2 regions of the Streptomyces sp. NPDC020845 genome follow, and region 2 is predicted to be linked to the other one. Evidence: predicted binding sites of a transcription regulator. Region 2 holds the regulator's gene; the other holds the start of a gene.
The links. Region 2 encodes HspR, which represses chaperone genes until heat shock. Its sites were predicted from a motif close to TTGAGNNNNNNNNNCTCAA; they were not measured.
Positions count from the first base shown of each region.

Region 1: lon (endopeptidase La) is a predicted target of HspR. The motif match lies at 1,257-1,275, and genes of this name have one in related genera.

Region 1 covers NZ_JBIRSJ010000010.1:101,203-104,599, forward strand. Annotated here, with positions in the region: gene lon (endopeptidase La) at 1-1,234, opposite strand, end outside; gene ACH4U7_RS26475 (RNA polymerase sigma factor) at 1,417-2,016, shown strand; gene ACH4U7_RS26480 (zf-HC2 domain-containing protein) at 2,013-3,397, shown strand, end outside.
Region 2 covers NZ_JBIRSJ010000022.1:36,770-40,166, forward strand. Annotated here, with positions in the region: gene grpE (nucleotide exchange factor GrpE) at 1-105, shown strand, start outside; gene dnaJ (molecular chaperone DnaJ) at 154-1,329, shown strand; gene ACH4U7_RS44345 (heat shock protein transcriptional repressor HspR) at 1,373-1,825, shown strand; gene ACH4U7_RS44350 (SDR family NAD(P)-dependent oxidoreductase) at 2,024-2,794, shown strand; gene ACH4U7_RS44355 (BTAD domain-containing putative transcriptional regulator) at 2,820-3,397, shown strand, end outside.

The DNA.
Region 1 (3,397 bases), on a different contig from region 2:
GGATCTCCGCCTCGTCGCGGACGCCGCCGAGCGCGACGCGCACGAACTTGCGCCCCATCGCGCGGGCGACCGACTCGCCGAGCGAGGTCTTGCCGACGCCGGGCGGGCCCACCAGGGCCAGCACCGCGCCGCCCCGCCGGCCGCCGACCACGCCAAGTCCCCGGTCGGCGCGGCGCTTGCGCACCGCCAGGTACTCGGTGATCCGCTCCTTGACGTCCTCCAGGCCCGCGTGGTCGGCGTCGAGCACGGCCTTGGCGCCGGCGATGTCGTACGCGTCCTCGGTGCGCTCGTTCCAGGGCAGCTCCAGGACGGTGTCGAGCCAGGTGCGGATCCAGCTGCCCTCGGGGCTCTGGTCGGAGGCCCGCTCCAGCTTGTCGACCTCCTTGAGGGCCGCCTCGCGCACCTTCTCGGGAAGGTCGGCGGCCTCCACCCGGGCGCGGTAGTCGTCAGCCTCGTCTGCCTCGGCCCCGGTTCCGCCGTTGAGCTCGGCCAGCTCCTTACGGACGGCCTCCAGCTGCCGCCGCAGCAGGAACTCGCGCTGCTGCTTGTCGACGCCCTCCTGGACGTCCTTGGCGATCGACTCGGCGACGTCCTGCTCGGCGAGGTGTTCGCTCAGCCAGGCCACGGCCAGCTTCAGACGCGCCACCGGGTCGGCCGTCTCCAGCAGCTCCACGCGCTGCTGGATGGACAGGAACGGCGAGTAGCCAGAGTTGTCGGCCAGCTGACCGACGTCGTCGATCTGCTCCACCCGGTCCACGACCTGCCAGGCCCCGCGCTTGCGCAGCCAGCTGGTGGCCAGCGCCTTGTACTCCTTGACCAGTTCGGTGACGGCACCGGGCAGCGGGTCCGGAACGATCTCCTCGACCTGGGTGCCCTCCACCCACAGAGCGGCGCCGGGACCGGTCGTCCCCGCGCCTATGCGCACCCGGCGCACACCGCGGATGAGCGCGCCCGGGTCGCCGTCGGAGAGCCGGCCCACCTGCTCGACGGTGCCGAGCGTGCCCATGCCCGTGTACGTCCCGTCGACGCGCGGCACGAGCAGGACGCGCGGCTTACCGCTGCCGCTGCCGCTTGACCGGGCGGCTCCGCTTGATCGCGCGGCGGCCTGGGCGGCCTCCACCGCGGCTCGTACCTCGGTGTCGGACAGGTCCAGCGGCACCACCATGCCGGGCAGCACGACCTCGTCATCGAGGGGCAGCACGGGCAGGGTGAGCGGTGTGGACGTCGAAGCCATGATCTCCCCTTCGGCAGGCAAGTTGAGCTATGCAGACTCAATGCACGAGGGCCCGCCGATGTTCCCGGCCCCTTGTTCGCTCTGAGCGATCACCTGTCGCGGGGTGCGTGTGAGCGCGTCAGCGGATGGTGAACCGCCATCCCTTCAGTAAGCGATAGAGGAGCGTGAAACTGTTCCGCCCCATGGGGCCAGACCGAAGCGACGGGGAGTTGCTGCGAGCCGTCGCGCGGGGAGACGCGCAGGCGCTCGCCGCGCTCTACGACCGGCACGCCGGCTGGCTGCACGCGCGCCTCACGCGCCGCTGCCAGGACCCCGAGACCGTACGCGAGGTCCTACAGGACACCTTCGTCACGGCCTGGCGCACGGCCGACGCGCACCGCGGCGGCGAGGCGGGCGGCTGGCTGTGGACCATCGCGGCCCGCCGCCTGGTCGACGCCCAGCGCGCCGCCGCCCGCGCCGCCCGGGCCCAGACCGCCCACGCCCGCCACCAGCCGGACCCGGCCCGCGCCACGGCCCCCTCCGCGGAGGAGCGGGCGCTCGACGCGCTGGAGTACGGGGACGTCGGCGCCGCCCTCGACCGCCTCTCCCCCGAACTGCGCGCCGTCCTGCGCGCCACGGTCGTCGACGGCCTCACCACCCGCGAGGCCGCACAACTCCTCGGCATCCCCGAGGGCACCGTCAAAACCCGCGCCCAACGCGCCCGCAGAGAACTCCGCGCCACCCTCACCGAGCGGCGCTCCACACCCCCGCACCTCCTGGACGCTCTCGGAGGCACCGCATGACGCTCCGACGACTGATCAAACGCGGCGGCCCCGCCGCCTGGCATGTGACGCCCGCCCACGCGGCGTCGTACGCCGACGGCTCACTGCCGGAGACCGACGCATGGTCGGTCGAGAAGCACGTCGAGTCCTGCGCCGCCTGCGCGGAACGCGTCTCGACCGCGGTCCGCGCGGGCGCGGCGGCCCCCGCGCTGGCGGACATCCGGGCGGCGGTGCTGGCCTTCGCGGAGGCGGGGGTGGGGGCGGAGGCCGCGGAGGGCGCGGCGGGGGCGTCCCCCGCGGCGCCCGTCGCCCCCGCGGCCACGGGCGCGGCGGCGCGGGATACGGCGGATGCGGGAGCGCCCCTTGCGGCGCCCGCCTCCCCCCGGCCCGCCGCTGCCGGCGGCACGGCCGCGGGGGCGGGCGGGGCCACCGGGGCGGAGACCCCGGACCTCGTCGCGGCCCGGGACACGGCCCCCGGTGCGCCCCACCACCCGGCGGCGCCCGCCTTCGCGGAGGCGGGAGCGGCGGCCACGGCCCGGCACGCCGAGCAAGCCGCCGCGCGAAGCGCGATGGCATCCGGCCGCGCCGACGGCCCGCGGGGTCCGGCCGACATCGTCGGCACGGCGCCGGCCGTCGCACGGCAGGCTTCCGGGGGCGCCCTCGGGCCCGCCCCGCAGGGGAGGGCGGCGACCGACGGCCCTCAGGAGGCCGCGTCCCTGAGCGGGACGGCAGCCGCCGTCCCAGCCAGCATCGCTACGCGGCCCGCCACCGAGGCGCAGACCCCGGACCTCGTCGCGGCGGCCTCCGACCTCGCCCTCGTCCGGCGCGGTCAGGAAGCAGCCGCGACCGCCGCCGACAGCCGCGACCGCGGGCCGCGGCGCTTCGGGCTCCGCCTCGGGCTCGGGGCGGTCCGACGGTCCCGGGGGTGGGTGGCGTGGGCCGCGGGGCCCGCGGTGCGGGGGCCTTGGCTGGTGGCGATGCTGGTGACGGGGGTCGTCGCGGCCGGGGCCGCGCGGGCCGCGGGGGTTTCCGGGGTGCGGCCGCTGTTGCTGGCGCTCGCGCCCGTACTGCCGTCCGCCGGGGTGGCCGTCTCGTACGGGCGGCACGCCGATCCGATGCATGAGCTCGCCGCGTCCACGCCGTCCGGCGGGCTGCGGCTGCTGCTGACCCGCACGGCGGCCGTGCTCGCCGTGTCCGTGCCGCTGCTGACCCTCGTCGGGCAGTTGCTGCCCGCGGCCGCCGGGGCGCCCGCCGCCTCGGCCTGGCTGTTGCCGGGGCTCGCGCTGACGCTCGCCGCGCTCGCCCTCGCCTCGTACGTCGGCTGCCGGATCGCCACCTGCGCGGTCACCGCGGGCTGGCTGCTGGCCGTCGGCGCCCCGGCGCTCCTCGTGGGCCCGGCCGA
Region 2 (3,397 bases):
ACGATCCGCCCGGCGCGGGTCGCGGTCGCCGAGCCCCAGCCGGGCGCCCAGCCCAAGGGGGACGAGACGCCGGACGAGGAGAGCGGTGGCCCGGACGAGGGCTGACGTGACAGCTGACGTGACAGCGGTGGCAGGAAAGGAGGGACGTCGAGGATGAGCACCAAGGACTTCGTCGAGAAGGACTACTACAAGGTCCTCGGCGTCCCCAAGGACGCCACCGAGGCGGAGATCAAGAAGGCGTACCGGAAGCTCGCCCGCGAGTTCCACCCGGACGCCAACAAGGGCGACGCCAAGGCCGAGGAGCGCTTCAAGGAGATCTCCGAGGCGAACGACGTCCTCGGCGACCCCAAGCGGCGCAAGGAGTACGACGAGGCCCGCGCCCTGTTCGGCAACGGCGGATTCCGCCCGGGGCCGGGCGCGGGCGGCCCCGGCAGCTTCAACTTCGACCTCGGCGACCTCTTCGGCGGCGCCCAGGGCGGCGGCGGAGCGGCCGGCGGCTTCGGCGGCGGCCTCGGGGACGTCTTCGGCGGACTCTTCAACCGTGGCGCCGGCACCCGTGCCCAGCCGCGCCGCGGCCAGGACATCGAGTCCGAGGTGACGCTGAGCTTCACCGAGGCGGTGGAGGGCGCCACGGTCCCGCTGCGGATGTCCAGCCAGGCCCCGTGCAAGGCGTGCTCGGGCACCGGCGACAAGAACGGCACCCCCCGCGTGTGCCCGACCTGCGTCGGCACCGGCCAGGTCAGCCGCGGCGGCGGGGGCGGTTTCTCGCTCACCGACCCGTGCGTGGACTGCCGCGGCCGCGGCCTGATCGCGCAGAACCCCTGCGAGACCTGCAAGGGCAGCGGGCGCGCCCGCAGCGCCCGCACCATGCAGGTCCGGATCCCCGCGGGCGTCAGCGACGGCCAGCGGATCCGGCTGCGCGGCAAGGGCGCCCCGGGCGAGACCGGCGGCCCGGCCGGCGACCTGTACGTGGTGGTCCATGTGGACCCCCACCCGGTCTTCGGCCGCAAGGGCGACAACCTCACCGTCACCGTGCCCGTCACCCTCCCGGAGGCGGCGCTCGGCGGCGAGATCAAGGTCCCCACGCTCGGCGGCCCCCCGGTCACCCTCAAACTGCCGGCCGGCACGCCCAACGGCCGCACGATGCGCGCCCGCGGCAAGGGCGCGGTGCGCAAGGACGGCACCCGCGGCGACCTCCTGGTCACCGTCGAGGTCACCGTCCCCAAGGACCTCAGCGACGAGGCGCGCGAGGCGCTGGAGTCGTACCGAGAGGCGACCGCGGGGGAGGACCCGCGGGCGGAGCTGTTCCAGTCCGCGAAGGGAGCGTGACCCGATGGAGACGTCTGGCCGAGGGCCCGGAGGCAGAAGTGGCATGGGCGGGGCGAGGAGCCGCAACCCGTACGAGCTGACCGACGAGTCGCCGGTGTACGTCATCTCGGTCGCCGCCCAGCTCTCCGGGCTGCACCCGCAGACCCTGCGCCAGTACGACCGTCTGGGTCTGGTCTCCCCCGACCGCACGGCCGGCCGCGGCCGCCGCTACTCGGCCCGCGACATCCAGCTGCTCCGCCAGGTGCAGCAGCTCTCCCAGGACGAGGGCATCAACCTCGCCGGTATCAAGCGCATCATCGAACTGGAGAACCAGGTCGCCGCCCTCCAGGAGCGCGTCGCCGAACTCCAGTCCGCGGTCGAGGGCGCGGCCGCGGCGATGCAGCAGCGCGAGGCCGCGGTCCACGCCTCCTACCGCCGCGACCTGGTCCCCTACGACCAGGTCCGGCAGACCAGCGCGCTGGTGGTATGGCGGCCCAAGCCCAAGCGGCCGGAGTAGCCCCCGGCCTGATCCCGACTCGGTGGCCCGGTGACCGATCCTTCGGTCACCGGGCCGTTTCGCTGCCGGCCGGGCGATGGCCGCGCGGTGCGCTCTCCGCCGGTGAGCCGACGGTGAGCGCGCGGTGAGCCGCCGTCGGCACTGTGGGGCCATCGCCGGGTCCACCGAGGACCGGCCTTGGAAACGCGGAGCAGAGTGATGGGCATGCTGACCGGCAAGACGGCGCTGGTGACGGGTGGATCGCGGGGGATCGGGCGGGCGGTCGCGCTGCGGCTGGCGGCCGAGGGCGCTGAGGTCGCCGTTCACTACGGTGGCGACGAGGACGCGGCCAAGGAGACCGTGAGGCGGATCGAGGAGAGCGGCGGCCGGGCGTTCGCCGTACGGGCGCGGTTCGGCGAGGACGGTGCGGTGGACCGGCTGTTCGAGCAGCTGACCACCGGTCTGGCGGGACGCGGGCTGGACATCCTGGTCAACAACGCGGGCATCGGCTCTGGCAACCCGATCGCGCGGGTCACCGAGGAGGAGTTCGGCAGGCTGCTGGCGGTCAACGTCGCCACGCCGTTCTTCGTGATCCAGCGGGCGCTGCCGCTGCTGAACGACGGCGGTCGCATCGTCAACATGGGTTCGACGGCCAGCCGGTTCGCCGTGTCCACGCAGATCGGCTACACCATCAGCAAGGCGGCACTGGAGTCGATGGCCCCGTCGCTGGCCAACGAGCTGGGCCGGCGCGGCGTCACGGTGAACACGGTCGCGCCCGGCGCGGTGCGGACCGACATGACCGCGGGATACACCTGCGTGCCGGAGGTGGTCGCGGGGCTGGAGGCGATCACGGCGCTGGGGCGGCTGGGCGAGCCGGAAGACATCGCCGATGTCGTGGGGTTCCTGGCGGGGCCGCGGGGCCGGTGGGTGACCGGCCAGACCATCGATGTCTCGGGCGGGACCTATCTCGGTCCGATCGCCCCCGCGTGATCTTCGCCGGTGGATAATCACCGGCATGCGGTTCGGAATCCTCGGCGAGACCCGGGCGTGGCGCGACGACGGGGCCGAGGTTCCGCTGGGCGGGCCGGCCCGGCGGGCGCTGCTGGCGCTGCTGCTGGTCCGTCCCGGTGAGGTCGTGTCGTCCGACCGGCTGGCCGAGGAACTCGACCCGGGCGGCGGGGTATCGGCGCATGCGCTTCAGTCCCAGGTGTCCAGGCTGCGCACGGTACTGGGCCCGGCGGCCGCGATCGAGCGGGCCGGAGCGGGCTATCGGATCGTGGTGGCGCCCGAGGACGTGGACGCCTGCCGGTTCGAGCGACTGGCCCGGGAAGGCCGGGCCGCGCTGGGCGACGGCAACCCCGGGCACGACGACCCCGGGCGGGCGGTCGCGCTGCTGCGCGAGGCGCTGGGGCTGTGGCGGGGGCCCGCGTTGGCCGAGGTCGCCGAGAGCGAGACGGCCCGGGCCGCCGCCGTGCGGCTGGAGGAGCTTCGGCTCGGGGCGCTCGAGGACCGGATCGAGGGCGAGCTGAGGCTCGGTGAACACCGGAGCGCGGCCGTAGCGGAGTTGCGCGAGCTGGTCGACCGCCATCCGCT